DNA from 3 places in the Photorhabdus akhurstii genome. Region 2 is predicted to be linked to each of the others. Evidence: predicted binding sites of a transcription regulator. Region 2 holds the regulator's gene; each other region holds the start of a gene.
The links. The regulator LexA, encoded in region 2, represses DNA repair genes until DNA is damaged. The targets are predictions, from matches to a motif close to TNCTGTATGTACATACAGNA.
Positions count from the first base shown of each region.

Region 1 (11,179 bases), 880 kb from region 2:
AGCATAATTAATAGCATCATGTTTGAAATAGTCACCAAAACTGAAATTACCGAGCATCTCAAAAAAAGTATGATGGCGTGCGGTGTAACCTACATTTTCTAAATCGTTATGTTTACCACCGGCACGAACACAACGCTGAGCAGTTGTTGCCCGGGAATAAGATCTTTTGTCCTGTCCAAGAAATAGATCCTTAAACTGGTTCATCCCTGCGTTGGTAAATAGCAGTGTTGGGTCATTATTTGGCACCAAAGAACTACTTGGTACGATTTGATGCCCTTTAGTATGAAAAAAGTCGAGAAACGCTTGACGGATCTCAGCGGTGCTTTTGCTCATAATTGTCCCGAAATCAAGCTGGAAAAAACAGATTTATGAATTGGTTAGGTGGGATATTCCATCACCTACTTTCAACTCACGAATAAACAAAGTGGGGATAAGATAAAAGTTCTTCTATTAGAAGTATACCCGTCATCTTTCAAGTTGCCTCTTTGTTGGCTGCACTCGCTCACCCCGGTCACATAGTTACCTATGCTCCCGGGGATTCACTCCCTTGCCGTCGCGACGCATCTTGAAATCCATAAGGTATAAAATCCCAGACACATCCATTCGCTGGCAGCATTGTAAATCGTCTGGGTATTTTCTGAAAGCATGATCGCATAATATGGATAATACTTGCTTTCTGAGAGAAGAAACCGCGTCATTATTAACGCGGTATAAGTTTGATGACAAAACTTTTACAGTTTTAATCCGAGAATTACAGACTACCGATATAATGAGTCAGATTAGAATTCTTCGTTATTCATCTCTTCGTTTTCATCGCCTTCGTAATCAGAAGCGGCACTACTGAATTCGCCGGCATTATGCAACAGCATTTCACGTAATTTTTTATCCAGTTCAGCAGAAATTTCAGGATGCTCTTTCAGGTAGATGGTAGCATTCGCTTTGCCCTGACCAATTTTATCGCCATTATAGCTGTACCATGCACCCGCTTTTTCCACCAATTTATGCTTCACGCCTAAATCGATTAATTCACCATAAGTGTTAATGCCTTCGCCATACATAATCTGGAATTCTGCTTGCTTAAATGGCGCTGCCACTTTGTTTTTGACTACCTTAACACGGGTTTCGCTACCAACAACCTCTTCGCCATTTTTCACAGAACCAATGCGGCGAATATCCAGACGAACAGAAGCATAGAATTTCAGCGCGTTACCACCGGTTGTGGTTTCAGGATTACCGAACATGACGCCAATTTTCATACGGATCTGGTTGATAAAGATCAACAACGTATTAGAGCTTTTCAAATTACCGGCCAGTTTACGCATTGCCTGACTCATCATTCGAGCTGCCAGCCCCATATGAGAATCACCAATTTCCCCTTCTATTTCGGCTTTTGGCGTTAAGGCAGCTACGGAGTCTACGATAATGACATCAACAGCGCCGGAACGTGTCAACGCATCGCAGATCTCAAGAGCCTGTTCTCCGGTATCGGGTTGAGAGCACAACAGATTATCAATATCAACGCCCAACTTCTTAGCATAGATAGGATCAAGGGCGTGTTCAGCATCAATAAACGCACAGGTTTTACCTTCACGTTGTGCCGCGGCGATAACCTGTAATGTCAGCGTTGTCTTACCAGAAGATTCCGGGCCATAAATTTCAACAATACGCCCCATCGGCAGGCCACCAGCACCTAATGCAATATCCAGTGACAATGAACCCGTGGAGATAGTTTCAACGTCCATTGAACGGTCTTCGCCCAAACGCATGATGGAACCTTTACCAAACTGTTTTTCAATTTGGCCTAGTGCCGCCGCTAGTGCTTTTTGTTTATTTTCATCAATAGCCATTTTTACTCCCTCGTAAGCAATGAAAGGGCTCTCTCACTGCCGATGAATAATTTTTAATACTGAAATGTTGCCTACAATTATACTGTATAATCATACAGCATCAAGTTAATTTTTTATACCCGTCATCTTTCAAGTCGCCTCTTTGTTGGCGGCACTCACTCACCCCGGTCACATAGTTACCTATGCTCCCGGGGATTCGCACCCTTGCCGTCGCTATCCATCTTGAAATCCATAGGGTATATAATCTCTGATAACAATGTTTTCAGAGAATAAATGACAGCTTGAAGGCGTACTTCATTTCGATCACCGTTAAAACAACAATTGCGGGACACAACTTCTACCCCATTTACCGTCAGATATGCAAACCCAAACCACACGGTACCAACAGGTTTTTCTTCGCTACCGCCATCAGGCCCGGCAATGCCACTGACTGAAACCGCCAGATCTGCCCGCGCAGCTTTCAGCGCTCCTGCGGCCATTTCTCTCACCACCTGTTCACTAACAGCCCCATATTGCTGTAAAACAGCTTCTGACACGCCCAGCATTTGATGCTTAGCTTTATTACTGTATGTCACAAAGCTTCGGTCAAAATAAGCAGAACTACCGGCAATATCTGAAATTGTTTTCGCCAACCAGCCACCGGTGCAAGATTCAGCGCAGGTCACCCACAGTTTTTGCTGTCTCAACTTCTCTCCCAGTTCAATACTAAGCTGAGTCAGAATTTTTTCACTCATAACACACTCTTTATCCGGTAAAAGATCAATTTCTTTGAAACCGGTTCCAAATCCACAAACTCATGATTGTCAACGCCAACAGAGTACCAAAACCTATCCCTGTTGTAACAACCGGGACGCCTATTTTAATAACCAATGAGTACAAGCCAAGCATCAATAACATGGCGATATTCTCACCCAAGTTCTGTACTGCGATGGCATAACCGGCCCCAACCGTTTGTCTGCCGCTTTCCTGCAATAATGCATTCAGTGGAACAATAAACAAACCGCCAAAAATACCGAGTATGATTAATAAGACGTAGGAAGCCCAAATATTTTGCTGAACAGCAAAAATGACCACCATCACGCCGATTAAAACACCAGCAGGCATACAACGATGGACCGTTTTAAGGGTAATAAAACGGGCAGCAACACCTGCGCCAATAATAATGCCGACAGCAACCATCACATTAAGTATTGTCGGCGTGCTATTGTCAGAAATTCCCAGCACAACAGGTACCCATAAGACCAATAGGAATCTCACTGTTATACCCGCCCCCCAGAACAAACTGGTGCCAATTAAAGAAAACCTAGCGCCTTTGTTATGCCAAAGAATACAACAAGATGAAGCAAAGTCTGTCAGCATCTTTTTCAGATTCCAGCCCTTATCCTGACGTACAGCCGATAATCGAGGGAGAAAGAAATTAGCGATAACAGCGATACCATACATCAGCGCACAAACAAGCAGTGCGATAGCCAGGTTCCAATCAGACAACAAACCGCCAGCAACAGAACCTGTAAGAATGGCAATGATCGTTGAAGCCTCCATCAAACCATTAGCCTTTACCAAACGATCACCATCGGTCAGTTCAACCAAGATTCCGTATTTAGCCGGTGAATATGATGCAGCACCTACTCCCACCAAGGCATAACCCAGAAATGGATCATATCCCAAGCAAATAGTAAATGCGCCCAACAACTTGACGCTATTAGCAAACAACATCACACGATCTTTCGGGAAACGATCGGCTGTTTGCCCCACAAAAGGCGCCAATAGGATATATGCCAAAACAAACACTATCTGTAATATCGGCTGGCTCCAGTCAGGATAAAACTGGGCTTTCAACTGTGCCAGAATCGCAAATAACAGCGCATTATCGGCAAAAGCTGAAAAAAATTGTGACACCAATACGGCTTTCATGCCACGGGTTAATAACGGTTGAACAACGACGGATGGATTCACGATGATTATTCCTGTTCAGCTTCACTTTCCAATGACACGATTTTTTCCTGTTTAGCAAAATGTTTCCCCTGACCGAGAATAGTACAGAATCCCTGTTCATCAATTGAAACAATGTCTCCGGTATCGAACCAATCAAACTGAATATTTCCATGCTCATCTTTTGCCGCTGGTAGTTCTAAATGATTTGGATCTTCAATTCTCAGATACCCTTTCATCATATTCGGGCCACGCAGTTGCAAACGCCCCCCCGCCTTAATTCCTGCTACCGGAATCAAACGGGATTCCATTGCCGGCAAAATCCGCCCAACAGTACCGACCTTAGCCATCATCGGCACATTCAATGCAATGACAGGCGCACATTCTGTCATGCCATATCCTTCTAAAATGCGAATACCGAATTTGTCTTGCCAAATCTGTTTCGTATTTTCAGTGAGCTTCTCAACACCGGCTATAACACAACGAAGACGCGCAAAATCATATGAATGAGCGAAATAGGCATAATTCTCCAGGAAAGTGGATGTACCCAATAATACGGTACAGTTACGCTCATATACCAGTTCTGACACTATCCGGTAATGCAATGGGTTTGGGTAGAGGAATATTCGGCTACCAGACAACAACGGAGTGAATAAGCCAACCGTCAATCCAAATGCATGAAATAGCGGTAAAGAAGACATAAAACGGTCAAGTGGATTAAAATCAGTAATGGTTTTTATCTGTTCCACATTGGCTAACAAACTAGCGTGGCTGTGAACCACACCTTTTGATACAACTTCTGAACCGGACGTAAATAGCACCAAAGCATCATCATCTGGTTTTTGCGCCACCATCGCTCGCTTCGGAAAAAAGAGGTGCCACAAGATCCATAATTTATCCTGAAAAGTCACTGTACCTGCCAAATCCTCAAGATAAACCCAATTAACCTCGGTAACCTGCTCAGATAAATGAGTTAATCGCTCCTTTTCCAGAAATTGTCGGGAAGTCACAATAGTTTTAATACTGGCAATCTCTACCGCATTCTTCAATCCATGACTGTCGGTTGTATAGTTTAATAAAGCCGGTATTCTTCCTCTCAAAGATGCCCCGAATATCGCAGCGACCATAATAGTGGCATTGGGTAAAAGAAAACCAACCCGTTCCCCCTGACAGGTAAAACGCTGCAAAATACGGCTGGCGCCCAGTACTTTTTTAAGCAGACTGTTATAACTGTCTTCTTTAAAAGAAACATCTTCAATACAGGGCTTAAAACGACCAAATTGTTTTCGTGCAACCAGTAAAGATTCAAATATTGTTTCTTGCGGTCGGGTCGCCATTCGTGCACTCATCATTATTTCATGCAAACGCTCACCGGCTAAACGACGTCGTTGCTCCGAACCAGACGCATTCGGCATCGGCAATTGTGTCGCAGGCAGGATTTTCATTGTCACCTTCGGAAAAAGGTGAAGTTTGAAAATACCTTTTAATCGGCTGAATAGGGTTCTTTCTAATCCTTCAAAGCGAACAGGAACCACAGCGGCTTCGGATATCGCCGCAATAAAAGCCGCCCCATCATAGATTTTCATCAAAGAACCGGTAACAGTAATTCTCCCCTCTGGAAAAACAACTATTGGCCGCCCCTTTTCTATTTCCTTAACCAACACCCTGACAGCCATTGGATTTATTGGGTCCAAAGGGACTATTTCAACATAGCGACTTACCAGTTTCATAAAACCACGATTTGCAATATTGGAATAGACAGCAAATACTGGCTTAACCGGCAAGAAAAGCGTCAGCAAAACACCATCAAGAAAAGAGACATGATTAGGCGTGATAAGGCATTTAGGGTGGTTAAATTGTTTAATATCTCCTTCTACTGTTAAACGAAACATTAAACGAAAAACAAGCCTTAGAAATTTAAACAACATATTCGTATCTCAACCCATTTGAAAAAATAAATAGAAGATACTATTTATTATTCGACACTGTAATAGTCTTATTTCTCTATAAAAAAATACTAAAATAGTGTCAGGAGACTATTCCAGAGAGCATAATTTCTTTCACATAAGTTGCAATTTTTTCCGGTGAAAGTTGCGCATTAATAATATGGTTCGCACATTCACAGTAGAGATTTTCTCTGGCGGCAAGCACTTCTTCCATTTCTTCAACAATAGATTTTCCCGTCAAACTAGGGCGTTGGGTACTTTCTGGTTGCTGCATTAATCGTTCAGCCAAAATGCTCGCTGAAGCTTGAAGATAAATCACCGTGCCATTTTGTCGCATATATTGGCGATTTGCAGTGGAAAGAATGATCCCTCCACCGGTAGAAATAACACTATTGCTTTGACTAACTTGTTGTAAAGCTTGGCTTTCTAATTGCCGAAATTGTTGCCACCCTTGCTGGTTAACAATATCCGCAATGGTCATGTTGCTGGTTTGTTGGATATAGTGATCAGTGTCAATAAATGTGTACGATAATTCATTGGCTAATAATTTTCCAACCGTCGTTTTTCCTGCCCCACGTGCACCTACAATAAACAATATTTGGTTCACTGCCTGATATCCTTGGTAAATTTCATCGTTAAAAATATATTAACGCCTATAGTAACCAGAACTTTACACTAACGTAAAATCAAAAGTTAATATATACGGTAAAAGCTACCCCAAAGCATGATCTTATCGAAACTTCAATATAACCAGATACGCTTCTGGGGTAACAGTAAACACATTATTTACGGATTAAATCATCCCCATAACCAATCCATTTATACGTAGTCAGCGCATCTAATCCCATTGGGCCGCGGGAATGCAGTTTCTGCGTACTAACGGCAACTTCCGCTCCCAAACCAAACTGGCCGCCATCAGTAAAGCGAGTGCTAGCATTCACATAAACCGCGGCAGAATCAACCTGACGAACAAAATAGTCAGCATTGTGCAAAGATTGAGTCAAAATAGCATCAGAATGGGACGTACCATAGGTACGAATATGATCAATTGCCTGCTCCATATCACTGACAATTTCCACATTCATATCCAGAGATAACCACTCATCACGGTAATCTGCTTCCGTAACATCCACGACCTTAGCCGGTCCATCCTTCAAAAAAGCCATTGCTGATTTACTCGCATGCAGAGTCACTCCCTGCGCTTTCATGTTCTTGCTCAATGCAGGCAGAAAATCAGCCGCAATCTTATGATGTACCAGCAAGGTTTCCAAAGCATTACAGGCACTCGGACGTTGCACTTTAGCGTTAGTGATTACAGTTAATGCCTTATCAAAATCAGCACTTTCATCGACAAAAGTATGACAAACACCAATTCCACCCGTAATAACTGGAATGGTCGATTGCTCGCGGCACAGCTTATGCAACCCTGCGCCACCACGTGGAATCAACATATCCACATAGCGATCCATTTTCAGTAGCTGAATGACTAACTCACGGTCCGGTTTATCTATCGCCTGCACGGCTGCGGTAGGTAATCCACTCTGTTCAAGTGCCTGCTGAATGACTTTCACTGTCGCTTGATTGGTGTTGTGAGTCTCTTTACCACCACGCAAAATAACCGCATTACCGGTTTTCAAACACAGAGATGCAACATCGATGGTGACATTAGGACGTGCTTCATAAATCACCCCAACCACGCCTAACGGTACACGGCGACGCTCCAACCTCAAGCCACTGTCAAGCAAACTGCCATCAATGACTTCCCCTACCGGGTCAGATAAACCGCACACCTGACGAACATCGTGAGCTATCGCCGTCAAACGCTCCGGCGTCAATAACAGACGATCCAACAATGCTTCGCTCATGCCCTGTTCGCGGGCCTGAATCATATCAAGCTGATTAGCTGCAAGAATGATTGCGCTTTCCTGCTCTAGTAAATCTGCAATGCGGACTAATGCCTGATTTTTCTGTTTTGTACTTAGCTGTGCCAGTTGCCATGCAGCTTCCCTGGCAGCCTTTCCTATTTGTTCTAACATTATGAATCCTTAACTCACAATCATGTCGTCACGATGAACCGCAACAGCGCCATATTCATAACCGAGGATCTGGCTTATCTGCTGTGAATGGCGGCCTGCAATTAAACGTAGAGCATCACTGTTATAACGGCAAACACCATGCGCCAAATCCTTACCAGACAGGCTACGAATGCAGATAACTTCTCCACGGGAGAAATCACCTTTAATATTTTTAATCCCTTTCGGTAATAAAGAGCTGCCTTTTTCGCAGATTGCTGTTTCAGCACCATGATCTACAATAATTTCACCCGCCGGAGGTGCGCCAAAAATCCAACGCTTGCGATTTTCCATCGGGCTTTCCAACCCATGAAAGCGAGTACCTACTGAATTACCTTCAATGACATCAGAGATGACATCAGGTTTATTACCAGCGGCAATAATGACATCAATACCCGCGCGACCTGCAATCCCCGCCGCCTGAAGTTTAGTTGCCATTCCTCCCGTCCCTAAACCCGAAATGCTATCACCGGCAACCATACGTAATTCATCGCTGATGTCATAAACTTCCGGGATAAGTTTTGCGTCTGGATTGCTACGCGGATCAGCGGTATATAGCCCTTCAATATCCGTCAGCAATAGCAACTTATCCGCTCCCCCCAGAATTGCCGCCAGCGCAGATAAATTATCATTATCACCCACTTTAATTTCCGCCGTCGCAACCGCATCATTCTCATTAATTACGGGCACAATGCGATTATCGAGCAAAGCCTGTAAGGTATCTCTGGCATTTAAAAAACGTTCGCGATCTTCTAAATCCGCTCGGGTCAGTAACATTTGCCCAACATGAATACCATAAATAGAAAAAAGCTGCTCCCATAATTGAATCAACCGGCTCTGCCCGACCGCCGCCAGCAATTGCTTGGACGCAATCGTCGCCGGGAGATCCGGATAGCCCAAATGTTCCCTCCCTGCCGCAATAGCACCGGAAGTCACAATAATAATGCGATGACCTTTTTCATGCTGTTGAGCACATTGCCTTACCAGTTCTACAATATGAGCTCGATTCAGGCGACGAGAGCCGCCTGTCAGTACGCTCGTCCCCAGTTTCACAACCAATGTTTGGCTGCTATTCATCATATTTTTGCCATTAGATTTAAATTAAAAAAACAGTGCTCAGTTTTAACAGGAGAGAAGCATTATGCCAACAGGCATAATGCTAAATCGAAAAAATAGGAGCTTAGAACAAATCTATGCAGTAGACTTCATCCGAAAACACATGAAATCTTTATAAAATAAAGCAGTTAACAATCAACAAGTAATGGGAATTTCACTAACAGATTTTATTTTTCAACCATTGACTAATCTCCCGTAACACCTTATTGAAACTGTTATAAACAGGCGTTGTCGGAATAGCCAGTAATTTACTATCCATTGATGACATTGCTATCAACTTAGACTCTTCTTTCGGGCTGAAAATATCATTCTGCCAGTAACCCGCTAGCATAGGAACGGAACAACGCCGACCTAGCAAACCTTGTTTTTTAAGAGAGTAACAACCGAGTTCGAGGCGAAATGCATTTTCATCCACATTATAGATACCCAATCTGCTAGCAAACATATCAAGGTGCATCGAAGGTGAATTTTGTTGACGTTCAACGCTATTGAACCACTCATGAACAATAGCGCCAAGAGTCGCAACGCCCTTGATACGTTTAGATTCCAGATAGGCCAATCGGACGGCAATATTGGCGCCAAAGCGAAAACCAAAGAGGCCAATTCTGGTGTGGTCAATCCAGGGAATTTCATCCAATTGATGGATTATTTGTTGATGGAGAATACAGGTATCCTGTGTCAGCTTAAGACGTGAAGAGTAACCAATCGAGGGCATATCCACAGTTAACATCGCAAACCCAAGCGGCGCCAGATAATCACGGAATAGCCGATAATAATCACTTTGCAAATTATCCAAACTGCCGCAAACCAAAATAGTTGGAGAAGGTCTTTGCAGTTGCTGAGGCAGATGAAGGAAACCGGTCACACAACCACCTTCCTTGAGTTTGAACTCGATTTTCCTCAACTGATAGTCAGAACAACGAGCCGCATTTTCATAGGCTTTATTGGCTAAAATAACGGCCTGCTGAGACAACTCATCACCCTTAAGATGGGGATAACCGGCGATGCTATACAAATTAGCCGCTTTCAACCAGAAATTGCCGGCTTCCGGGATCTGCTCTACCTGCAACGCTTTCTGTTGCCACAACATCGCCTGATGTGACCACTCAAAAACCCAGTTACCTTTACGATAACCAATCACAGTATCCAGTAAATTATCATCACTGCGCTGCGCGTTTGTCATGGCAATCCGGCACAACACTTCTTCTATTTCAAACGGATCAATTCCTCGCCAAATCCACATCAGCCGGTTAATCATACGATACCAGCTACCATGACTATTACCATCCAACGTACTGTAATTACCTGCAATTAACCGAGGATGGCGATGCTTTACCAGCGTGGAAGTTTCCTGATGTTTTTGTCTTGGCTTAAAAAGTGATTCTGAAAGGTTCTGGTTTGCCATAACAAATGCTGACGTTATTTACCTTCACAAATTGGCGGAACGAACGCCACACCCATATCCCAGGGTTGTTCGATCCAAATATCTTGAGGAATATCAACAATATAATCATCAACCAGAGGTCGGCCCGCCGGCTTTGCAAAGATAGTCACAAAATGGGCTTTGGGATACATTTCACGGATGGCTTGAGCGGTTCCTCCAGTATCAACCAAATCATCCACAACGATGAAACCTTCACCATCGCCTTCCGCTTTTTTCAGAACATGTAGTTCACGTTGATTATTATGGTCATAGCTGGAAATACAGACTGTATCTACATGACGAATACCCAATTCACGCGCTAAAAGCGCGCCAGGTACAAGACCACCGCGACTCACGGCAATGATGCCTTTCCACTGTTCGACTGGGAGTAAACGTTGCGCCAATTTGCGGGCATGTATTTGCAACATATCCCAGGTTACGACATATTTTTCGCTCATAAAAATTGATCCCGACAACTTAAGAATACTTTAGAAAAGCACCTCGCAAAAAAAGTTGCGCGAATTATAGTGACTTAGGTCGGTAAAAACTAGCGGAAACAGGGAATCGATGAATCGTATTATTCTTAACAAAAGTAAAGTGGTATTCTGAGTCCAATAACATCATGGCGTTAAGCGCTCATCATATAGAAACTATTTCTCATGTAGATCCCATCTTAATTGAGATGCAGTCATAGGAGATTCGTCGTGTCAGAACTATCACAATTATCCCCTCAACCTCTATGGGACATCTTTGCCAAAATCTGCTCTATTCCTCACCCTTCTTACCATGAAGAAGCGCTGGCAACCCACATTGTTCAATGGGCGCAAGAAAAAGGGTTGCATG
Region 1 covers NZ_CP020335.1:1,440,438-1,451,616, reverse strand. The annotation lists gene alaS (alanine--tRNA ligase) at 1-333, opposite strand, end outside; gene recA (recombinase RecA) at 780-1,847, opposite strand; gene pncC (nicotinamide-nucleotide amidase) at 2,024-2,581, opposite strand; gene lplT (lysophospholipid transporter LplT) at 2,607-3,803, opposite strand; partial or broken gene aas (bifunctional acyl-ACP--phospholipid O-acyltransferase/long-chain-fatty-acid--ACP ligase) at 3,830-5,707, opposite strand; gene aroL (shikimate kinase AroL) at 5,808-6,332, opposite strand; gene proA (glutamate-5-semialdehyde dehydrogenase) at 6,508-7,761, opposite strand; gene proB (glutamate 5-kinase) at 7,771-8,874, opposite strand; gene frsA (esterase FrsA) at 9,071-10,318, opposite strand; gene gpt (xanthine phosphoribosyltransferase) at 10,333-10,794, opposite strand; gene pepD (beta-Ala-His dipeptidase) at 11,041-11,179, shown strand, end outside.
Region 1: recA (recombinase RecA) is a predicted target of LexA. The motif match lies at 1,928-1,947, and genes of this name have one in related genera.

Region 2 (11,179 bases):
AATCCCTGTGCGTGTAGCATTTTCAGGCTGTGTAATGTCAGTAACGTCTGTTTCTGGCGCAGGGTAATAGCGCGGAACTGTGGTGGGGCTTCTGTGGTATCACAGACCAGCGTACCGCCGGCCTGTGGGTTTTTACTAGAGCCGACAAATACTGGAATGCCACAGCGAATAGCAGGAAACAGCGTTGCCGGATGTAGAATTTTGGCGCCAAATGTTGCCATTTCCGCCGCTTCATCAAAGGCAATCTGATCAATTCGTTGGGCGGTTGGAACAACTCGTGGATCAGTGGTGTAAATGCCCGGAACATCTGTCCAGATATCAACGCGTTTCAGGCCAAGGGCTTCTCCCAAGAGCGCCGCAGTATAATCGCTGCCACCGCGCCCCAGTGTAGTGGTACGACCGTTCTCTTCACGACCAATAAAGCCTTGGGTGACAACCAGGGTATTTTTTAGACGTAGTAAGAGATGTTCTGTTGCCAACGATTGAAGTTGTTCATGGTTTGGTTCAGCACGGCCAAAATGATCATCGGTATACATCACTTTGCGTATATCAAACCATTCGGCATCTTTACCGCGTTGGCGAAGCAATTCGGTAAACAATCGTGTGGACATCAGTTCACCGTGGCTGACTAATTCATCTGTCAGAGCCGCAGAGGTTGCCAGAGACGCGGTTTCAGCAAGGGTTTTAATATTTTCCAGTAGACGATTAATCTCTTGACGAATCGCATCGGATTCATGCAAGCGATCAATTATTGCGTATTGAATGGCGTGGATCTGTTTCAAATAGTCAACCCGCTTATCTGCATCGCAGCCTGCCGCTAATGCAACTAATAAGTTGGTTATACCGGCGGACGCAGACAGCACAACTACACGTACTGCTTTATTTGCCAGTACGATATCTGCACTGTTATTCATGGCATCGAAATTTGCCACGCTGGTACCACCAAATTTTGCGACTACATGCCCGCCAATTTCTGGGCATTGGGATGAAACAGCACTCATTGCGATAACCTTCTGTTAACTGGATAGTCTTTTAGAAATATCGGGTTAACGGGTTTGAGTCAACGGGGTGAAGAGTGACATCAATATCTTTCATGACGCGATAAGAATCATAAAATAAATTGAGGATAGTAGAGAACAGTAATTATTTTTTGTATACCTCAGCAAATAGAACTAGAAAAACCTAATCGTTTTGACCAATATCAGTGATTAAAGGAAAAGAGGCTCGAATCATAGAATTACAGGTTACAATCTTTCTTTACTCCCAATTAATTACAGTCAGTTGATAGAGAGCATAGCTATGAAAAATATTAATCCTAGTCAAACCTCAGCTTGGAAAGCGTTAGAACAGCATTTTGCGCAGATAAAGGATATTCACATACGTGAATTGTTTGAACAGGACCCAAATCGTTTTGCTAAGTTCTCAGCGACATTCGATGACCAGATTCTGGTAGATTTTTCAAAAAATCGCATCACAACGGAGACATTAGAAAAATTACAGGCGCTTGCTAAAGAGACGGATGTTGCCGGGGCTATTCGGAGTATGTTTTCTGGTGAGAAAATTAATCGTACTGAGGATCGCGCTGTATTGCATATTGCACTACGTAATCGCAGTAATACCCCGATTGTGGTTGACGGGGAAGATGTTATGCAGCAGGTCAACGCGGTGTTGGCAAAAATGAAAGATTTCAGTGAGCGCGTGATTAATGGCGAGTGGAGAGGTTATACCGGTAAGGTGATTACTGATGTGGTGAATATCGGTATCGGTGGTTCAGATCTTGGCCCTTATATGGTGACGGAAGCGCTGAAACCTTATAAGAATCACTTGAATATGCATTTTGTTTCTAATGTTGATGGAACCCATATTGCGGAGACCTTGAAAGCGCTTAACCCAGAAACGACGCTATTTCTCATTGCTTCCAAGACGTTCACTACTCAGGAAACGATGACCAATGCTCACTCTGCCCGTGACTGGTTCCTAAAAAGTGCGGGTGATGAAGGACATATTGCAAAGCATTTTGCGGCACTTTCTACAAATGAGCAGGAAGTTAAGCGATTTGGTATTGATACCAAAAATATGTTTGAGTTTTGGGATTGGGTTGGCGGCCGTTATTCATTGTGGTCAGCGATTGGTTTATCTATTGCACTCTCTGTCGGGTTTGAAAATTTTGAACAGTTGCTTAGTGGGGCGCACGCAATGGATCAGCACTTTGCCAATACCCCATTTGAGCAGAATATTCCTGTATTGCTGGCGTTAATTGGTGTTTGGTACAACAATTTCTTTGGCTCGGAAACTGAAGCGATTCTGCCATACGATCAGTATATGCATCGCTTTGCTGCCTATTTTCAGCAAGGCAATATGGAATCTAACGGTAAATATATCGATCGCAATGGTCATCCAGTAGATTACCAAACTGGCCCAATCATCTGGGGAGAACCTGGAACGAATGGTCAGCACGCGTTCTATCAGCTTATTCATCAGGGAACTAAATTGATTCCCTGCGATTTTATTGCGCCAGCCATCAGCCATAACCTATTGAGCGACCATCACAACAAATTGTTATCTAACTTCTTTGCTCAGACGGAAGCATTAGCCTTTGGTAAATCTCGTGAGCAGGTGGATGTTGAATTTGTTGCTAGCGGTAAAGGTGCGGTTGAAGTTGAACATGTTGCGCCATTTAAAGTGTTTGAAGGAAATCGCCCGACTAATTCTATTCTGTTACGTGAAATTGCCCCATTTAGTTTGGGGGCGTTGATTGCCATGTATGAACATAAGATATTTGTACAAGGGGCGATTCTCAACATCTTTACTTTTGATCAGTGGGGAGTTGAATTAGGTAAGCAATTGGCTAACCGTATTTTACCGGAGCTTGAGGATAGTGAAGAAGTTATCAGCCACGATAGTTCAACAAATGGATTGATTAATCGTTTTAAAGCATGGCGTTAATCACTTACTCTGAATCAGAAAGTTAATTGATATGAGCGAATTATGTTCATCATAATTCGCTTATTTTTACTCAATAATATTTATATAATTTGTTATAACTTTTTATTCTGTATACCTACAACGTGGTATTCTCAGCGGTTATCAATTGTACTTCCGGATAAAAGAAATTTGTCCTAATGGAAAATCGTATGTCAACTGACTCAATATTAACAACGGCGCCTATTCAATGGCTTTCGGTGGATTCGCCCATTTTGTCTGATGAGATTTTAGATTGGTTGATGGAATTGGGCTCAATGACTCGCCGTTTTGAGCAATATTGTAATCGTGTGTGTATCATACCATTCAGAGAATGTTTTATTACCGCCGAACAACTTTCTGATGAAAGTGAGTGTTTGCCAACGAGTCAAAGATATTGGCTGCGTGAGATCGTGCTGTGTGGCGATAATATCCCTTGGCTATTGGGGCGGACGTTAATCCCGGAAGCGACATTAACCGGCCCTGATGAAAGTTTGGTTGATTTAGGAACAGTCCCACTGGGGCGATATCTTTTTAGTGGTAATAAATTGACGCGGGACTATATTCATGTGGGGCAGCAGGTAAACCGTTGGGCAAGACGATCATTGCTAAGGTTATCAGGCAAGCCATTATTATTAACCGAAGTCTTTTTACCTGAATCACCTGTATATAAAGGTAAAATTTAAAAGGGGGAAACCGAAGTGGCGGGAAGTATGGCGCAAAGTAAATGGCTGGCCTATTGCCGTTTAATGCGTATTGATAAGCCTATAGGTGCATTATTGTTGTTGTGGCCGACTTTCTGGGCCTTGTGGATGGCCGGGAAAGGGATTCCGGATATGCACATATTATTGGTCTTTACTGCCGGTGTATTTCTGATGCGTGCAGCGGGATGTGTAATCAATGATTTTGCTGACAGAAAATTTGATGGTTACGTAGAACGTACAAAAGCACGTCCTCTGCCGAGTGGGTCCATCAGTGAGAAAGAGAGTAAGCTCCTGTTTGCCGTGCTGGCGCTGATCTCTTTTGGGCTGGTGCTGACCTTGAATAAAATGGCGATCGGGTTGTCAGTTGTTGGGTTGGCTCTGGCTTGGTTTTACCCCTTTGTTAAACGGTTTAGTCATCTTCCTCAGTTTGTGCTAGGGGCAGCTTACGGTTGGGCTATTCCTATGGGATTTGCTGCGGTTAGTGAGTCTTTACCATTAGAGTGTTGGTTATTATTCCTGGTTAATATCTTCTGGTCGGTTATTTATGATACACAATATGCGATGGTCGATCGAAACGATGATTTAAAAATTGGCGTTAAGTCCACAGCTATCCTGTTTGGTCGTTTCGATAAATTGATTATAGGGTTATTGCAACTCGCTATGTTACTGGTGCTAGCGCTGGTGGGTTATATGATGAATCTGGGCGGTATCTACTATTGGTCACTGTTGCTTGCGGGTACGCTATTTATTTATCAGCAGAAACTGATCGTCGGCCGGGAAAGAACACTGTGTTTCCAGGCATTCCTCAATAATAACTATGTAGGTCTGGTGCTATTCCTTGGCATTTTTTTCAGCTATGTCTGAAATATCTGGTGATAATGTGAATAACCATTATCACCAGTATTTAAGAAGATTATCCTTCCTTGGCACTCTCTTCGGTATCGTTATGCTCTGGCGGCAAACTAACACTCTCGATCGTAAGACGAATCTCAGGTGACATCAGTTCACCCAATACCTGATACAGATCGTGGGTATTTGCTGTAATCGCATTGCCACTGTCACTGATATAACCTTCTTCACGTAGTGTATTTACCGACGTAGTAAATACCGCCTTATCAAAGAATTCAGGTGCGTTGATGCCATGCAATACCGACAGACGTTGCGCTAACATCCGACTCTCTTTTTCCAGCGCTCCCCGGCTGATTATTGGGTTGGCGTTCAGTAAAGAGAGGGTGATGGCATAACGTTGCAGTGTTTCACGGACACCGGCTGCCAGTAATTGCAGGGGGCGGATACGTGCTGGATTAAGCACCAGCATGCCATGCTCCTTGTTGCAGATAAGGCACTGGCGGGTCAGTTCGTTGATCAGTGTATTAACCACTTCTGGCAATTCTGCTTTGCTATAACGCATAAACAGCTCGGCTTTAAGGAGTGGATAAATGATCGCGACCTGGTTTAACAACGCTTCGCGGCTGATGCGGCGATGATGAATCACGATGCAGGCAATCAGCGATGGCAGTACTAAGAGATGTTGAATATTGTTGCGGTAGTAGGTCATCAAAACTGCCCGATCACGCGGCAGAATGATAATGTCACCCATACTGTCTTTGTCTACCTCGAACTTATCCATTTGCAGAGCGTGTTCTAACAACTCCTCTGCGGTTTTCTTTGGTACAGTGACATCGGCAGCGTAGGGCGCGTTGCTCATGAGCTGTATATAACAATCCAGTTGCTCAAGCAGTTGCTCACGAGTTAGTGCTCGCTGACGTGACGAAAGCAGGGCAGTTGAACATAAGTTGATCGCGTTAGCCGCCGCAGTGTTGTTAATGCTTACCATAATCTTTTCAGACAGTTGACTGACTGTCGGATTGAACCATTCGGGACGATGGAATTCTATTGGATCAATAGAATCGCGCCAGCTAGGAACATGGTTGTTAAGGTATTGGATCAACGGGATGGGTTCGCCAAAGTTGACGTAGCCTTGCCCCAGATTACGAAGTTTGCGCAAACCGCGTATCATCTGGAAAAAGCCCTCTTTCTCTTTGGTTGCGCCACGCAGCTCTTTGGCATAGGTGGAAACTTCCATCACATGTTCGTAGCCGATATAGATCGGAATAATGGTAATTGGGCGTGATTCGCCTCTCAACAGCGCCTGTAACGTCATGGACAGCGTACCCGTTTTGGGATCGAGTAAACGACCAGTCCTGGAGCGACCGCCTTCCATAAAGTATTCAACAGAATAACCTCGGGCAAATAACTCACCTAGATATTCCCGGAATATCGTGGCGTAGAGTTTATTACCCTTGAAAGTGCGGCGGATGAAAAATGCGCCAAGGCGGCGGAATATTGGCCCTGCCGGCCAAAAATTCAGGTTGATGCCAGCGGCGATGTGGGGCGGCACCAAGCCTTGATGATAGAGCACATAGGAGAGCAGCAAATAATCCATGTGGCTACGGTGGCAGGGCGCATAAACCAGTTCGTGGCCATCCTGTGCCAGACGGCGGATGCGTTCAGCATTGTGAACATTGATCCCTTGATACAGGCGATTCCAGGTCCAACCCAGTACGCGGCCTGACAGCCGTACCGTTTCATAAGAGAAATCCGCCGCAATCTCTTCCATCATATTAATGGCATTTTGTCGGGCTTTCTCATGTGAGATTTTCTTGCTGCGGGCCTCATCGGAGACCGCCTTTTCTATTGCTTTCGATGCCAGTAACTTGTTAAACAACTCTTGACGAACCGGCAGGCGTGGCCCAACGGCTGCCAGGCGTTGACGTGAATAGTGCATTCGTGCCACGCGAGCCAGCTTATGGGCAATCGTCTTGTCAGTGCCATGCTCAGTTGCCATATAGCGTAGAGATACTGTGTTTGAAAAGCGCACAAAACTATCTCGGCCTAGCCAGAGAATGGCAAAGAATTTTTGGATACCATTGAGTAGCCGCAAATGTGGAGCGCTCTGCCCTTCGCGTCCCGGGGAACGGCCGAACATGACAGAAACTGGCAGCAGTTGGATATCCAGATTTGGATTATTGCGATGAAGATCTAGGTAATCATGGAAAATTTTCACGGATTCCTGCTTTGGCGCACAATAGCGGAATACACGTGGGCCATTATCGATAAATACATAGCTAGGAAGTTCAGTGTCACCAATCTCCAGTGAATTTAATGGGTCCGGCAGATCCTGTTCAAGACATTGCTGACGTAATGCCAGTAAGTCTGCTTTGGAATGATACGGCAGCACGTACAGAATCGGGCGTGTCGTATCAAGTCGCAATTCGGTAATAGGATCTGTGGGGATAAGTTTGCTCTTTACCAGTATTTTTAGTGGTAAATTCAATAATTTATAATATATTTTACGCCAACTTGACATAAATATCTTGAAGCCTCTTGTTAGCAACACGTTGCCAGCATACCAGAAACAGATGTTGAGATCTGTTGTGTTAAGACAATAATAAAAGGGGAAAGTGTCAAATAACCTTACATTTGGTGTGAATAATTTATGGCGAATCAATCCAAGGGCTTGACCCGTATCATTAAAGCGATCGTATATTCGGTGAAGGGCATTCGGGCAACATGGAAAAATGAGGCGGCTTTCCGTCAGGAAATAGTTTTAGCGATATTGGCTATGATGGTTGCATTTTATCTGGATATCGGCGCAATTGAACGCATTTTACTGATTGGTTCCGTGATGCTGGTGTTGATTATGGAAATCTTGAATAGTGCTATTGAAGCCGTGGTTGACCGTATTGGCAGTGAGTTCCATGAACTGTCCGGTCGCGCGAAAGATATGGGATCGGCGGCTGTCTTTCTAACAATGATTCTGTCGTTAATTGTCTGGGGGACCATCCTTTGGCGCTATTTTATGGCCTGATTTAGTTTAATAGTTAGGTATTATATTATAATTGGCTAATTTTCTACCCTGGTAGGTTCCCAATCGTTATTTAGCTGTATATACTCACATATTGACTGTATAAACAAACAGGGGACGAAATGAAAGCACTTACCGCAAGGCAGCAGCAAGTTTATGACTTGGTGCGTGACCATATTTCGCAAACGGGGATGCCGCCGACGCGTGCTGAAATTGCAGCACGTCTTGGTTTTCGTTCACCTAACGCGGCTGAAGAGCATTTGAAAGCATTGGCTCGTAAAGGGGTGATAGAGATTGTCGCTGGGGCATCTAGAGGTATCCGTTTGCTGGTTGAAGAATCTGGTTTACCGTTAATTGGCCGTGTCGCCGCAGGTGAACCACTGTTGGCACAGGAGCATATTGAAAGTCATTATCAGGTTGATCCGGCACTGTTTAAGCCAAGTGCAGATTTCCTGTTGCGGGTCAGCGGCATGTCTATGAAAGATGTTGGGATTATGGATGGTGATCTGTTGGCCGTGCATAAAACACAAGATGTTCGTAATGGGCAGATTATTGTTGCTCGCATTGAAGATGAAGTGACGGTAAAACGTTTTAAACAGACTGGAAACAGAGTTGAATTGCTGGCAGAAAACCCTGAATTTAAGCCAATTGTGGTGGATTTGCGTGAGCAGAGCCTGACAATTGAAGGATTGGCGGTTGGGGTGATTCGTAGCGGCAACTGGTCTTGATAATAAAATATCAAATTGTTGTTTTTGAGATTGTTAAAGAATTGCAATATTCCGGCAGAATCATGTTGTTGAATTTATCGTTGTGATTATCTTAAACGTGATTCTGCGGTTGTTTATTTCAGTCTGGCTCTGTACCAAAAGTAAGTATTTACTTACTATCTGTTTCTTTTTACTTCAATGCGGTGGTCATGCTGGCATTCATCTCGTTTAGTGCAGGATTCGATCTCTTCACAGGATGAGCATAAGCCATGTGCTTCGATAATGGTATGGCGTAAACTGAACCCGGCTGTTTTTGCTAGTTGTTGGATGGCGGATTCGACGGTTCCACCATCTCGTTCCGTAACAGAACCACAACGGTCACAAATAAACATCGCTGAAGTGTGACTTGGTTGTTCGATATGGTGACATAGGACATAACTGTTGGTGGATTCTATTTTATGAATAAACCCCTGTTCCAGCAGAAATTCCAGTGCTCGGTATACGGTAGGCGGTTTGGCCTGCGGCTCTGCTTCCCGTAGCAAATCCAGTAAATCATAAGCGCTGATTGCCCCTGGCTGTTCTGAAATGAGACGCAAAACCTCAAGCCGCTGCGGAGTAAAGCGGACTCCACGAGCCTGGCAAATAACTTCGGCCTGTTCCAGTAACTTTTTTTGATTAATCAATTTCATTGCGCCTCTTACAACCAGTACGATGATAATATTGTGATGTTATCATGTTTCTTCAATAGAAAATATTATCCAGTAAAGTTCATTGTGATTGTCCCCTGATGGAGTTAATTTGGCTAAATTGGTACTCAATAGCAAAAATAATGTTTTCTTGAAGTTTATGATAATACAGACAAGAATTATCGTATATGACAGATAATTTTCGGAAAGGAAGCATTTGTGATGAAAGAGCTTTTACAAAATCAGCCTCATTATAGACAGTTCCCAGTTAAAGGCTATCAGGTAATGAAGCATATTATCTGTGAAAAAAGAAAGTTACCTTTTCTAAGAGCATTATATGCATTGATTAATATTTTATTTGTAATTGCAGTATGTATGGGTATTGTATTATCTGTAGCAATTGTTTTATTTATAATAGGTAATGTATCTGTCCCTGATGCCGATTATTTACTTCTGGCACAAGTAGGAGGTGTAGCATTATTAGGTGTAATGTTGCTTTCTGTTATTATTTATCGCATTGTTAAGCGGCCTGAATGGGAACAACGGCGTTATTATCAACAAGCAGGTTTATCTCTTTTACCAGAAGAGAAGCGTCAGGCATTACGGTTAAATATTGTTAGTGACTATTGGCTAGGTTTTTGGAGTGAAACTCTAGAGCATTATCCCCTACAGTCACGGGTTGCCCATGATAACTATCGTTACTGTCTGCTTCCATTATCTCTGACCCAAGAGCATCAATCCCAATTATATAGCGACTGGGGAATTATTGATGAAGAAGGGTATATGAAAATGCTAACGGGTTTGTGGGAGGGGGTGCATTCAAAACATTTTGCGATTGATGCCGCTCTTAGTGATGGGAAAATGTTTAAAGTGCTGGCCAAATTAGTTGAAGTAACACCTGACTATATTCATAAATGTGCCAAACCTATTAATCGACGCCCTCCTGCATTAGTGTGGGGGTTTGATTTGTGGCTTGCGATTGTTTTAAGTCGTAACTGTTTTTGCGCCGGTTATATCAGTGAAGAAATGGCATGGAAAAATATGCTGAAAACCGCTGATTATGTTTATGAAATCTTCGGTAGTTTTGATGAATTTTATACAAATTTTCGGCTGGGCAATGCTTACTGGAGTAATGATTTTGATCGGTCTAAAGAGCGGTTGGAACAATTTAATTATTATAAGTCACATTGTGACTGGCCAATTGCTAGTTTGCCGTGGCCTGAGCCAAAAGGCGTCATGATGGAAAAGCAGATGATGACAGGTTTTTCTGCATTAGTAGAAGATGTTTTACGCAGTAACATGGAAGAGCAACAAAGTTATGAATTTGATATTACTGAGCTGTCAGCGTCTCGTGTACTCCATTAATATTTACATGAAATGTTTCCCTTTGAAGAACATTTCAAAGGGAAATAAATAATTAATATAGGAAATATGGTGTAATAAGTGAGAGAACGGATTTTTTCGTTATGGTATCCATTATTTCTAAAGGCAACATAATTTACCCCGTTTCCTGAAATCACCTGTTTCAAATGAAACGGGGCCAATATTTGCTTTATTAGTTAATGGGTTAAATCAAATTAATAAATTTTCTCTCTATATCTTTAATGGCCGCACATCCTGCCAACTTCATGCAGAGTTTTAGCTCATCTTTAAGTAGGTTTAAAACAGAAGTGACTCCTGGTGCTCCACCTAATGCCAGCGCATATAAAATGGGCCTACCGATAGCGACAGCTTTGGCGCCTAATGCGAGAGCCTTAAACACATGGGTACCACGGCGGATGCCGCCATCTAAATAGACTGGGATTTTAGATCCGACAGCTTCAATAATGTGCGGTAATGAAGCGATTGCTGCCGGGACAGTATCCAACTGCCGGCCACCGTGATTAGAAACTTGAATTGCTGCGGCGCCGTGGTCAACACATTCTTTAGCATTTTCGGCAGATTGAATACCTTTTACGATGATTGGCAGACTTGATTCTTTGGCAAGGAACTCCAGGTCATTAAAATCAAGATCCCGTTTAAAGAGCGCTGTAATCTCTGCTAAGGTTGCTCCTGCGGGAACGCCTGGAATATTCGGAAATGGTAATGAATGTGGGAAAACAAATTTATTACGTTTATCGGTTTCTCTATTACCACTCCACTCTAAATCGACCGTAAAGACGATTGCGGTTGCTCCCATCGCTTTGGCTCGGCGTATCATTTCGCGGTTAATGCCCATATCTTTGGTAAAATAAATTTGGAACCATTTAGGGC
Region 2 covers NZ_CP020335.1:560,087-571,265, forward strand. The annotation lists gene lysC (lysine-sensitive aspartokinase 3) at 1-1,001, opposite strand, end outside; gene pgi (glucose-6-phosphate isomerase) at 1,300-2,946, shown strand; gene ubiC (chorismate lyase) at 3,135-3,647, shown strand; gene ubiA (4-hydroxybenzoate octaprenyltransferase) at 3,675-4,529, shown strand; gene plsB (glycerol-3-phosphate 1-O-acyltransferase PlsB) at 4,579-7,035, opposite strand; gene B0X70_RS02450 (diacylglycerol kinase) at 7,165-7,536, shown strand; gene lexA (transcriptional repressor LexA) at 7,656-8,261, shown strand; gene zur (zinc uptake transcriptional repressor Zur) at 8,417-8,929, opposite strand; gene B0X70_RS02465 (DUF1266 domain-containing protein) at 9,149-10,291, shown strand; gene B0X70_RS02470 (lactate oxidase) at 10,494-11,179, opposite strand, start outside.

Region 3 (11,179 bases), 2.6 Mb from region 2:
TCAACAGAAATCAATAAAGCAATCAACGTCACAGGTAATCCCATTGCGGGTAAGACAATCAGTGCGGCAAATGTAGCACCGCCGCCTACACCGGCGACACCAGCAGAGCTGATAGTGACAATGCCAACGAGTGTTGCAATCCACATCGGATCGAGAGGGTTTATACCTACTGTTGGAGCAACCATTGTTGCCAACATGGCGGGATAAATACCGGCACAGCCATTCTGACCAATTGTTGCTCCGAAAGATGCTGAGAAACTGGCGATAGATTCTGGCACGCCAATACGGAGTGTCTGGGTTTCGACATTCAGTGGAATACTGGCCGCACTGGAACGGCTGGTGAATGCAAAAGTCAACACTGGCCAGGTTTTTTTGAAGAATCTAAGTGGATTGATGCCGATGAGAGAAAGCAGAAACCCATGAACAACAAATACGAGTGCTAATGCAATGTAAGATGCGATAACAAAGGTTCCCAGTTTTGCAATTTCATGGATATTAGAGTTGGCGACAACTTTGGTCATTAGAGCCATAACACCATACGGCGTTAGGCGCATAACCAGACGAACCAGCTTCATTACCCATGCTTGTATAGTATCAATAGCGACTAATATGCGCTCACCTCTTTCATGATCATCTTTCAGCATTTGCAGAGCTGCGATACCTAAGAAAGTTGCAAAAATGACAACGCTGATAACAGAGGTTGGATTAGCGCCGGTGAAATCTGCAAACGGATTTTTAGGAATAAAAGATAAAATCAATTGTGGTACAGATAAATCAGAGATTTTGCTGACATAGTTGTTTTCGATAGCAGATAGGCGCGTTGTTTCTTGGGGACCTTGAATCAGACCTTCAGCAGTCAGGCCGAACAGGTTGATAATTATGATACCGATAAGCGCTGCAATCATTGTAGTGAATAGCAACGCTCCAATGGTCAGAAAACTGATTTTTCCTAAAGAAGATGCTTTGTGTAATTTGGCAACTGCACTCAAAATAGAGGCAAATACCAGAGGCATAATGACCATTTGTAGAAGCTGTACGTAACCATTACCGACAATGTTGAACCATAATATGGATTCCTTCACTATGGTATTATCAGAGCCATAAACTAGTTGCAGTGCCAAGCCAAAAATAATGCCAATGGCAAGGCCCGCAAAAACCTTTTTCGACAAGTTCCATTGCCGTGAACTAGCTTTTGACAATAGCAAAAGCAGTGCTACGAAGACGAGCACATTCGAAATGAGTGGTAAATTCATCCCCAAACTCCAGAATTCAATTTAGTTGAGTCATAAGTTGTATCGAATCGTGTAAGTTTGCAAACGAACACATTACAACAAGCAGTTGGGGAATATAGTATCAGCTTAAATTATTCTCATTTATAACTATATAGAATTTGATATAACAAATGTGACTTTTAAGATTTATTTTTAGTCAATTAGAGTATTATAAATAGAGATCTTTGATGCGATTGATATAAAAAAGTATAGAGTATTCAATATCTTTTGGTAGAAAAATGGCAATGACAATTAAGAGAGCAGAAATAAACCTTTCTGCTTTCTTATTTCCTTGCTTGCCAAGCACCGGTAGACAGAAACGTATTTTGATTGGCCATAATAACGGCACACCCGCAGGTGTTAACATATCTGCAATCAGATGGCTTAAATAGCCAACAATCATGGCATGGAAAAAATCAGTTGGGATTAGCCACTCTTCTGGTATTTTTAGCCAAAATAAAGTGATTCCTAATATGAGAGCAAGTAAGCTGTGAGTAAATCCTCTATGACCACAGAGTTTGGCAACAGGAATGGAGATAAATCTGAATAATCTACCCAAAGTTGAATTGGGGTGATCGATATCGGGTAACAAGGCAGTAAGCAGCACCCCTGGTAGCATATGCAGCCAGTCTCCATTTGCTATCTCTGTTGTTATTTCTAGCTTGTGTGCCAGGATAATGCTGGCAACTGAAAACAAAAGATGCCCTTCTGCGGTCATAAATTCCTCTGACTAATAACTGTCTATCCATACAGTTGGCGAAGTATAGAGGGTTTTACGTGGGTAAGATAGAGGGTGAAAAGCAAAAATATCTTATTTATTAATATATAACGTTAATATCTAATTAAGTTTTTATTTGACAGAATAAGATATAAGCGCTGCGGCTGTTATGTGAACAATTGAGAAGCTGCCATCGATATCAAAAAATGGCCGCTTTTATTGGTAAATGAAAAGACATTTAGCAAAATCCGCCGTAAACCCTAGCCCAGTGCGGGCGGGAATATCAGGCGAAAAGCCCTTTGGGCTTTAGGTCTGGCTACTGCGACGTCTCCTGAATGAATGGATATCTGCCGGTAAAACAGGCTAAAATGAATGCACTTTATCAATGAGCGCTGAATATGTTAAGAGCGACCAAGGTCCGCATCTACCCCACACCCGAACAGGCCGAGTATCTTAACGGTCAGTTTGGGGCGGTCCGTTTTGCGTACAACAAGGCGCTGCACATCAAAAAGCATGCCTACAAACGTCACGGCGTGAATTTAAATCCGCGCAAAGACCTCAAACCGTTACTGGTGGTCGCGAAGCAATCCCGCAAGTATGCCTGGCTCAGGGCATATGATTCTATCGCGTTACAGCAGGCGGTGATCAATCTGCATACTGCATTTGATAATTTCTTCAATCCGAAGTTGCGCGCCCAATTTCCCACGTTCAAACGCAAACAGGGTAAGCAATCGAGCTATCACTGTGTTGGGGTGAAAGTGCTGGAGGGCGCAGTGAAGATCCCGAAATTGTCACCGATAAAGGCCCGCATACACAGAGAAATTGAAGGGGAAGTGAAGAGTATTACGCTATCCCGAACCGCCACGGGAAAGTATTTCGCCGCTATCCTGTGTGACGATGGCAAAGAGGTACCGGAAAAGCCGGGCGTTATCACCCGCGTGACCGGGTGCGATATGGGTTTGTCCCACTATCTTATCGAGTCGACCGGGGAGAAGGTCAATAACCCCCGTCACCTTATCAACGCCACCCGTAACCTGCGTCGTAAACAGAAATCACTGTCCCGCAAACAACAGGGCAGCGTTAACCGCGGCAAGGCCCGATTACGTCTGGCGGCCGTCCATGAGCGGGTAGTCCATGTCTGCGCCGATTTTCAACACAAACTCTCTCGGACAATGGTTGACGAAAACCAAGCGATCATTGTTGAGACACTGAAATCGGCCAACATGATGAAGAATCACCACCTTGCCCGCGCTATCGGGGATGCGGGCTGGCATGGCTTCATCAAGAAACTGGAATATAAAGCCGCAGCGGCGGGCGTCCATCTGGTCAAACTGGATCAGTGGTTCGCCAGTTCGAAAACCTGCCATTGCTGCGGTCACAAAATGCCGGAAATGCCGCTGAACAAGCGGATCTGGCCATGTCCTTGCTGTGGTGTTGAACATGATCGTGACATCAACGCAGCGATCAACATCCAGCGCAAGGGCATACAGGAATTACAGGCGGCGGGACTCGTCGTTTCTGCCCACGGAGGCCAGCGTAAATCCGTTGCATCAACGGTTGCGGCCTGAGAAGTGGGAAGCCTTGCCGTTTAGAGGGTGTCGCAAAAGGCGTGTATTATCCGTTAAGATCTGCGTACTTCTTTTAAGCGCAGATCTTTTATGACCTTATTCATTCGAAAACGGGAACCTTCCCTTCATACCGGACGTCAGTTTGTCAAAGCTCAGCACTTACCTGTATTGGATGGCTCCCTTTCCCTTTCTGATTATCTCAGGCAAATGGGGGAGCGTAGCGCATTTATTGTTACTGACATTCTTGATGAGCAAGATTGGGGCCCTTTTGAACGCCATTATGCTTCGACAGGGAGAGCCCCTTATTCTCCACGCTCCATGATAGGGCTCCTGCTTTATGGGATCATGAAAGGACACTGCTCGCTCAGAGAACTTGAACGACTTGCGCGTTTAGATTTAGGCTGTATTTTTGTCAGTCAGGGAATTACGCCCGATCATGCCAGTCTTGGGCGTTTTATTTATCAGCACCAATCCGTCCTGACGGGCTCGTTTTTTAAGGCACTGACCTTATCCATTTTGCACCGTAGTCATTCGGACGGCTCGTGCCTGGCCGGTGACGGGACAGTGATAGAGGCGGCCTGTTCTCATTACCACCTTTTAACTCAGGAAGCGATTTCACGTGAAAAAAATACTCTCACGGCCACCCCTGCCACAGCGCAGACAGAAAAACGCATAAAGCAATTGGAACAGGGAGCCAGCGTATTACGGCGCCGACAAGAAAATCGCGAAAAAAAAGGGAAGGATGCCAGCCAACTGCGTATCAATCCAACAGAACCCGAAGCCGTCGTCCAGAAACTTAAGCGGGGAAGGGGATTTTCAACTTCCTATAAACCGTCTGTTTTAGTCAACAACAGACGTCTTATCGTCGCTCACACGGTCGATCCCTCCAGTGAAACCCAAGTGATGGCCGCGTTATTGGCGCAGAATCTCACTGTCTCGGGCGGTCACCCGGAAAAATTGATATTGGATGCCGGTTATTTCCATGACGATGTGATTGCTGAGGCGAAGAAACATCAGAGCTTGCTGTTTTGTGCAGAAAATTCAGACCGACAGCGTGCACGAAAAATCTATCCTAAATCATTATTTACTTATGATGCTGAGCAAGATTGCTATATTTGTCCTGCGCATCACCAATTGTCCCTGCAAAGTACAGTGAAAGCCACTGAAAAAACGCGGCCCTATCGGGTTTATAGCGCTGACAATTGTGTCGGATGCCCGCAGAAAGCGGGCTGCACAAAGGCTAAAGGAGGAAGAAAAATAAAACGTTATCCGGAAGATGAAGGGAGGGAGGCGCTTCGTTTGCATATGGCCCGACCCGAGTCAAAACAGATATTGAGTCAACGAAAGAGCCTGGTAGAACCGGTATTTTCGGCATTACGGGGAATTCAGAGACTGGAACGCTTTCGGCGTAAGGGATTGTCAGCGGTAAAGCTGGAGTTTTCCCTGCATGCAATGGCCTATAACTTATCAAGAGCGGTGGCTCTGATATTAGGGATTATTTTTAGCCTGTTATCCATACAAATAACAGGCTGCCCAAAGTCAGTGATTGAATTTAACTTGATGCTTGAAAAAGTGACCTTAACCTTTTGCGACACCCTCTTTACGGCGGGGAGCAGTCACTTAACTAAATATAAAGTTAAATTTGGTGATTGATGGGCTATGATTAGCCAAAATAAAATCTGCTGATTGCTATGAGGGGTATCGATGACTTACCAAAAAGCCGGATACATCGCTATTATTAAGCGAGTTTTAGGTTGGATGATTTTTATTCCGGCACTTTTATCGACCATTGTTTCTGTGATCAATCTTGCTTGGTTGCATGGTATTAAAGGTGATGGTATCAATGCTGTTTTGGGTGATTTGCTGAAAATGATGGCTGAAATGGTGCGTTTTAATACCCCATTTCTGGATTTCTTCTGGAAAAATTCGCCAACACCTGATCATCTGGCTGACTTTACCGGGTCAACACTTGGTTTCCTGATTATCTATTTTCTTATTTTTTTCGGCCTTGCTATGAATGCATCAGGTCAACGTATGTACAGGCAAGTGAAGTTTGTACGCGAAAATATTGAAGATCAGCTTATTATTGAAAAAGCTAAAGGCAATAATGGACTGACGAAAGAACAGATTGAATTAAAAATTAAACTTCCTCGTCATACACTGTTCAGTCAGATTTATATCTTATATATTTCACCGGTAATTATCGGTGCGATTTTTTATTTTCTATTGAAAATCTTAGGCTGGTAAACGCTCCGGTTGGCTATAGCTGCGGAATAAGGTTTTCGCAGCTTGATTACCACTGATTAGCTATTTTTAGTCAAAATATTATCAATAATATTTTGAACCGCAATAAGATTATCACCACCAAACAGATTACACCGGTTAAGCAAATAATAGAGCTGATACATAGGCTGTCGTTCGATAAAGTTGGCAGGGAGCGGCCATATGCTCTGATAGCCATCAAAAATTTGCATCGGTAAATCAGGGTATAACGGTAACATAGCGAAATCACATTCACGATCTCCCCAATAACAGGCTGGGTCGAAGGCAACGGCTTGATCATCTAACGAAGCACAATTAGCTGGCCAGAGATCGCCATGTAAGAGAGAGGGTTGTGGCTGATGGTGTTGAAGTTTGTTACTTATGGTTTGAACGATATTATCAATGTCGCCAAATATCATGTTTTTTTCTGCTGCGATTTGTAATTGCCAACCAATCCGCTTTTCCGCATAAAATTGGTGCCAACGTCGTTGCCAGCCATTGGGTTGTGGTGTCGTTGCCAGCATATTGTCAAAATCAAAACCGAATTGAGGTTGCTCACTCCATTGATGAAGTTTTGCCAGTTGTTGACCGAAGCAATAGGCACTGTGAGGGTCAAAAGATTTTAAAGGCAGAAATTCAAGCAAGAGAAAGCTATGGTCACGGGTGTTGCCAATACCATAAACAGTTGGAACACGGATAGTCTGGCTGCGTGCCAAGAGTTCAAGTTGTTCTGATTCTGCTTTGAAGACAGGGAGCATTTCCCGCAGGTTTGATTTGACAAAAATTTGTCGCTTTCCATGTGTGATTCGCCAAGCTTGGTGGATGTCCCCTCCGGCTAACTCAGTTTTATCGTGAATTTCAGCAACACCGAAATGTTCGTTTAACAAACGATTTATTGCTTGCCACATGGTTCACCTCTCTACGTCGTCAATTACTTTATGAACAATTATAGTCAGAGAAAATATATGATCAGGTAAAAAATATGATTAACAGGGTTATATCTCAAAACAGATATAACCCTTTTTGTTATTGGTTGGGTTCGTTAGAGATTTGTAGAGCAGCTTGATACGTTTTACGTTTAGATTTTGTTCTTACAAGTTTTATCTGATTGTAAGCCAGTGCTAGTGTAAAGAAGATAGCCTGAACAATAACAATGCATGGTCCCGTTGCGCCATCAATGTGGAAACTGATCAGAGTACCTAGGACACAGGAACTGACCGATGCAATGATAGCGACAATTAACATTCGGTCAAAACTGCGGCATAACATGAAAGCGATAATGCCTGGTGATATCAACATTGCAATAACCAAAATCATTCCCACTGCTTGCAGGGAAGCGACGATGGTCATGGACAGCAGGCAAAGCAAACCATAATGCAAAAGCTTAACAGGTAATCCCACAACGCGCGCTTGGTTCGGATCGAAGCAGTAAAGCATAAAGTCTTTGCGCTTTAGCAGTACCACCGCCATAGTGATGCCGGTAATCCATAATGTTTGGTTCAACTCATCTTTAGTGATCCCTAGTATATTTCCGAACACAATATGAGTGAGATGTTGGTCGGTATCCATACGGGCAAAAAGAACTAAACCAAAGGCAAACATGCCTGAAAAGACAATTCCCATGACAGTATCTTCTTTTATCCGGCTATGTTCTTTCAGATATCCCGTTGCAACAGCACAAAAAATACCGGAAAGAAATGCGCCAATAGCCAGTGGTATACCGGCAGCGAAAGCCAGCACAATACCTGGTAATACAGCGTGAGAAATGGCGTCTCCCATTAACGACCAGCCTTTAAGAACCAGATAGCAAGAGAGCATTGCACATACCGCACCTGTTACAATCGCGGCGAATATCGCTCGTTGCATAAATGGAAACATAAACGGCTCAGTGAGTAACTGTATTAACTCATTCATGGTTGTGTCTCCTGAGCCAATGTCGAGGATTCTTTTTTGGCACGCATACGTGAAGCGAATAGTCCATGTTTTGGCGCAAAGAAGAATGCTAGCAAGAAAATAATGGTTTGCAGTGTGACAATGACACCACCAGTAGCGCCGTTAAGGAAGAAACTTAGGTAAGCGCCAAATGCACTGGTCAGAGAGCCAATAGCAACAGCAATGATCAGCAGGTGCTTAAAGCGGTCAGTTAATAAATAAGCTGTTGCGCCTGGAGTGACTACCATTGCAATCACTAGAATAGCGCCGACAGTTTGTAGAGCTGCGACAGTACAAGCACTCAACAAAGTAAAAAAAATGATTTTCATCCGCAAGGGAGATAAGCCGATAGAGCGTGCGTGCGTTTCATCAAAAAAGACAACGAGCAAATCTTTCCAGATAAACATGAGCACGATAAATGAAATTGCGATAATGATTTCAACCTGGAGAACATCTTCATCAGCGATGCCAAGGATATTGCCGAAAATAATGGTTTGTACGTTAACAGAAGTAGGATTGAGAGAAACGATTAACAACCCGGCGGCAAAAAAAGTGGAAAAAATGAACCCGATCACCGCATCTTCGCGTAAACGAGTGATATGACGAACCAGAGTCATAGACAGAGCTGCCAGCATTCCGGTAAAAAAAGCCCCACCTGCATAAGGGAGACCCAGTGCGTAAGCACCGGCGACGCCAGGTACAACTGAGTGAGAGAGAGCATCTCCCATCAATGACCAGCCTTTTAGCATCAGGTAGGAAGAAAGGAAAGCACAGACGGCACCGACGATGGCACTAACCCAGATGGCTTTTACCATGTAATTGTAGTGAAAAGGTTGCAGCAAAAGTTCTGTCATGATTGGCGCTTCTCCTTATGCTGACTCTGCCGCGGCGGAACATGGTGATCATGACCATAAAATACGGCTGCGCGTTCATCATCAGTAATAACTGTCAAGGAGCGTGGATCATCATCATCATGTAATTCCGGGCCGGATAGATTAATATGACGAAGCACTCCACCAAAAGTCATCTCTAAGTTTTTTTGGGTGAAAGTTGTTTCTGTTGGGCCGCTTGCCAGAACAGTCCGGTTGATTAAGATGACATGATCGCAGAATTCAGGCACGCTACCAAGGTTATGTGTGGAAACCAAAACCAGATGGCCTTCATCACGTAAATCACATAGTAGGTCAATGATGGCATTTTCTGTTTTTACATCAACACCAGTGAAAGGTTCATCCAGTAATAGAACTTTGCCTTCCTGAGCCAGAGCCCTTGCAAGAAAAACCCGTTTTTTCTGTCCGCCTGAGAGTTCGCCGATTTGCCGGTTGCGTAGGGCGGTTAAGCCGACACGTTCAAGGGCTTTATCAACCGCTTGGTGATCTTTTTTACTTGGGATTCTCAGGAATCCCATTTTCCCATAGCGGCCCATCATAACGACATCAGAAACCAATACGGGAAAGTTCCAGTCGACTTCTTCTGTCTGAGGGACATATGCAATAATATTTTTCTTCAAAGCATTTTTGACTGGCATATCACTCAGAGTTACTTTTCCCTGAGATGGGCTTACCAGCCCCATGATGGTCTTAAACAGTGTGGATTTACCACTACCGTTAATGCCCACCAATGCACAGATAGTTCCACCGGTGATAGAAAAACTTGCATCATAAATAGCTGTGTGACCGTTGTTATAAGTCACAGTGGCGTCATCGACGACTAAATGAGGACGTTCAAACAGCATATTGCTATTCATTGATTAAATCCTTTTGCGATTGTATCTACAGTTTTGTTCAGTAAATCAATATAAGTTGGTACTGGGCCGTCACTGCCGGAGAGTGAATCTACATAAAGAACGCCACCATAACGGGCATCTGTTTCTTTACTGACTTGTTTAGCGGGTTTATCTGAAATTGTACTTTCACTAAACACAACTGGGATTTTATTTGCTCTTACAGTATCGATAACATGACGAACTTGTTGTGGTGAACCCTGTTCTTCCGCATTAATTGGCCATAGATAAACTTCCTTGAATTGGTAATCTTTAGCCAAATAGCTAAAAGCCCCTTCGCTGGTGACTAACCAACGTTGATCCTGTGGAATCCGGGAAAGACGTTCTCGCAGTGGAGAATCTAGTTGGGCGATTTTTTCAGCGTAGGCTTTGGCGTTCCTATTATAAATTTCTGCATTTTCAGGATCGTATTTCACAAATGCTTGGCGGATATTCTCGATATAGACCAAAGCATTTGTGGGTGACATCCAGGCGTGAGGATTAGGGTTCCCGTTGTAAGGCCCTTCACGGATAGGGAGTGGTTCAATGCCGTCAGTAATGACAACGGCAGGTACATCTTTAAGGTTTTCAAAGAAGCGTTCAAACCAGCGCTCTAGATTTAGCCCATTCCAAAGGATCAAATCAGCATGTTGAGATTTTATAATATCTTTGGGGGTAGGTTGGTAATCATGGATTTCGGCGCCAGGTTTAGTAATTGATTCAACAATCGCCGCATCACCTGCTACGTTTTGTGCGATATCTTGAATGATAGTAAAGGTAGTGACGACTTTAAATTGTTTGGCGGCAGCTACCTGATGGCTAAATAAAATTGTGGATAAGAGAATTAACATAATTCCCAGAACAGGAGGGGAAAGTAAAAGCAGAGAAAGTTTTTTCTTCATCAATTCAAACCTTACTTGTTATAAGTATATATATGATAACGATTATCAATATCATCTAAGTAAAGTCAAGATTATAAAATTTGGGAACAGCGATTATTGCGATAGTCATTCCATATGAATATGAACACGAATACAGTGAAAAGTTAAGTAAAAATATTTTTAGATTGTAAACGAAATTGTATATGCTGCGCTTTAGTAAAATTTGATCCAGAGGATTATAGGGTGAAATTAAGACTGAGCTTTGTGGCACTGATCGTGCTGTTAGTCGGTTGCGCTGAGAGAAATGCTCAGCAAACAAATGCGGGTAAACAGTCCGGTCAGCAACGTATGCTTAGTGGCAATACTGCTAACGCAGCTAGAATTTCTTCTTTCCCGCCAACGCCCTTTGACACATTTATTCAACAGGCATCCAATCGATACGGCGTTGATGAAACGCTTATCAGAGCGATTATTCAAGTTGAATCCGGTTTCCGTCCTGATGCGATCAGTAAATCGAATGCAATTGGTCTTATGCAGATTAAAGCATCGACCGCAGGACGGGATGTGTATCGACAAAAAGGGCGTCTTGGTCAGCCGACAACTCGTGAGTTGAAAGATCCTAAAACCAATATCGATCTTGGCACTGCTTATATCAGTATTCTGAAAGAGCAACATCTGGCAGGTATTGATAACCCTGAGACCCTCTACTATGCCACTATTGTTGCCTACGTAAATGGTGCGGGTGCTCTTTTGCGTACTTTTAATGTGGATCGTCAGTTAGCCGT
Region 3 covers NZ_CP020335.1:3,125,705-3,136,883, reverse strand. The annotation lists gene B0X70_RS13520 (L-cystine transporter) at 1-1,253, opposite strand, end outside; gene B0X70_RS13515 (metal-dependent hydrolase) at 1,441-1,989, opposite strand; gene B0X70_RS13510 (RNA-guided endonuclease InsQ/TnpB family protein) at 2,388-3,557, shown strand; gene B0X70_RS13505 (transposase) at 3,648-5,210, shown strand; gene B0X70_RS13500 (YniB family protein) at 5,262-5,804, shown strand; gene B0X70_RS13495 (fructosamine kinase family protein) at 5,861-6,727, opposite strand; gene B0X70_RS13490 (metal ABC transporter permease) at 6,846-7,733, opposite strand; gene B0X70_RS13485 (metal ABC transporter permease) at 7,730-8,605, opposite strand; gene B0X70_RS13480 (manganese/iron ABC transporter ATP-binding protein) at 8,602-9,498, opposite strand; gene B0X70_RS13475 (metal ABC transporter substrate-binding protein) at 9,495-10,415, opposite strand; gene B0X70_RS13470 (transglycosylase SLT domain-containing protein) at 10,638-11,179, shown strand, end outside.
Region 3: B0X70_RS13515 (metal-dependent hydrolase) is a predicted target of LexA. The motif match lies at 2,007-2,026, and genes of this name have one in related genera.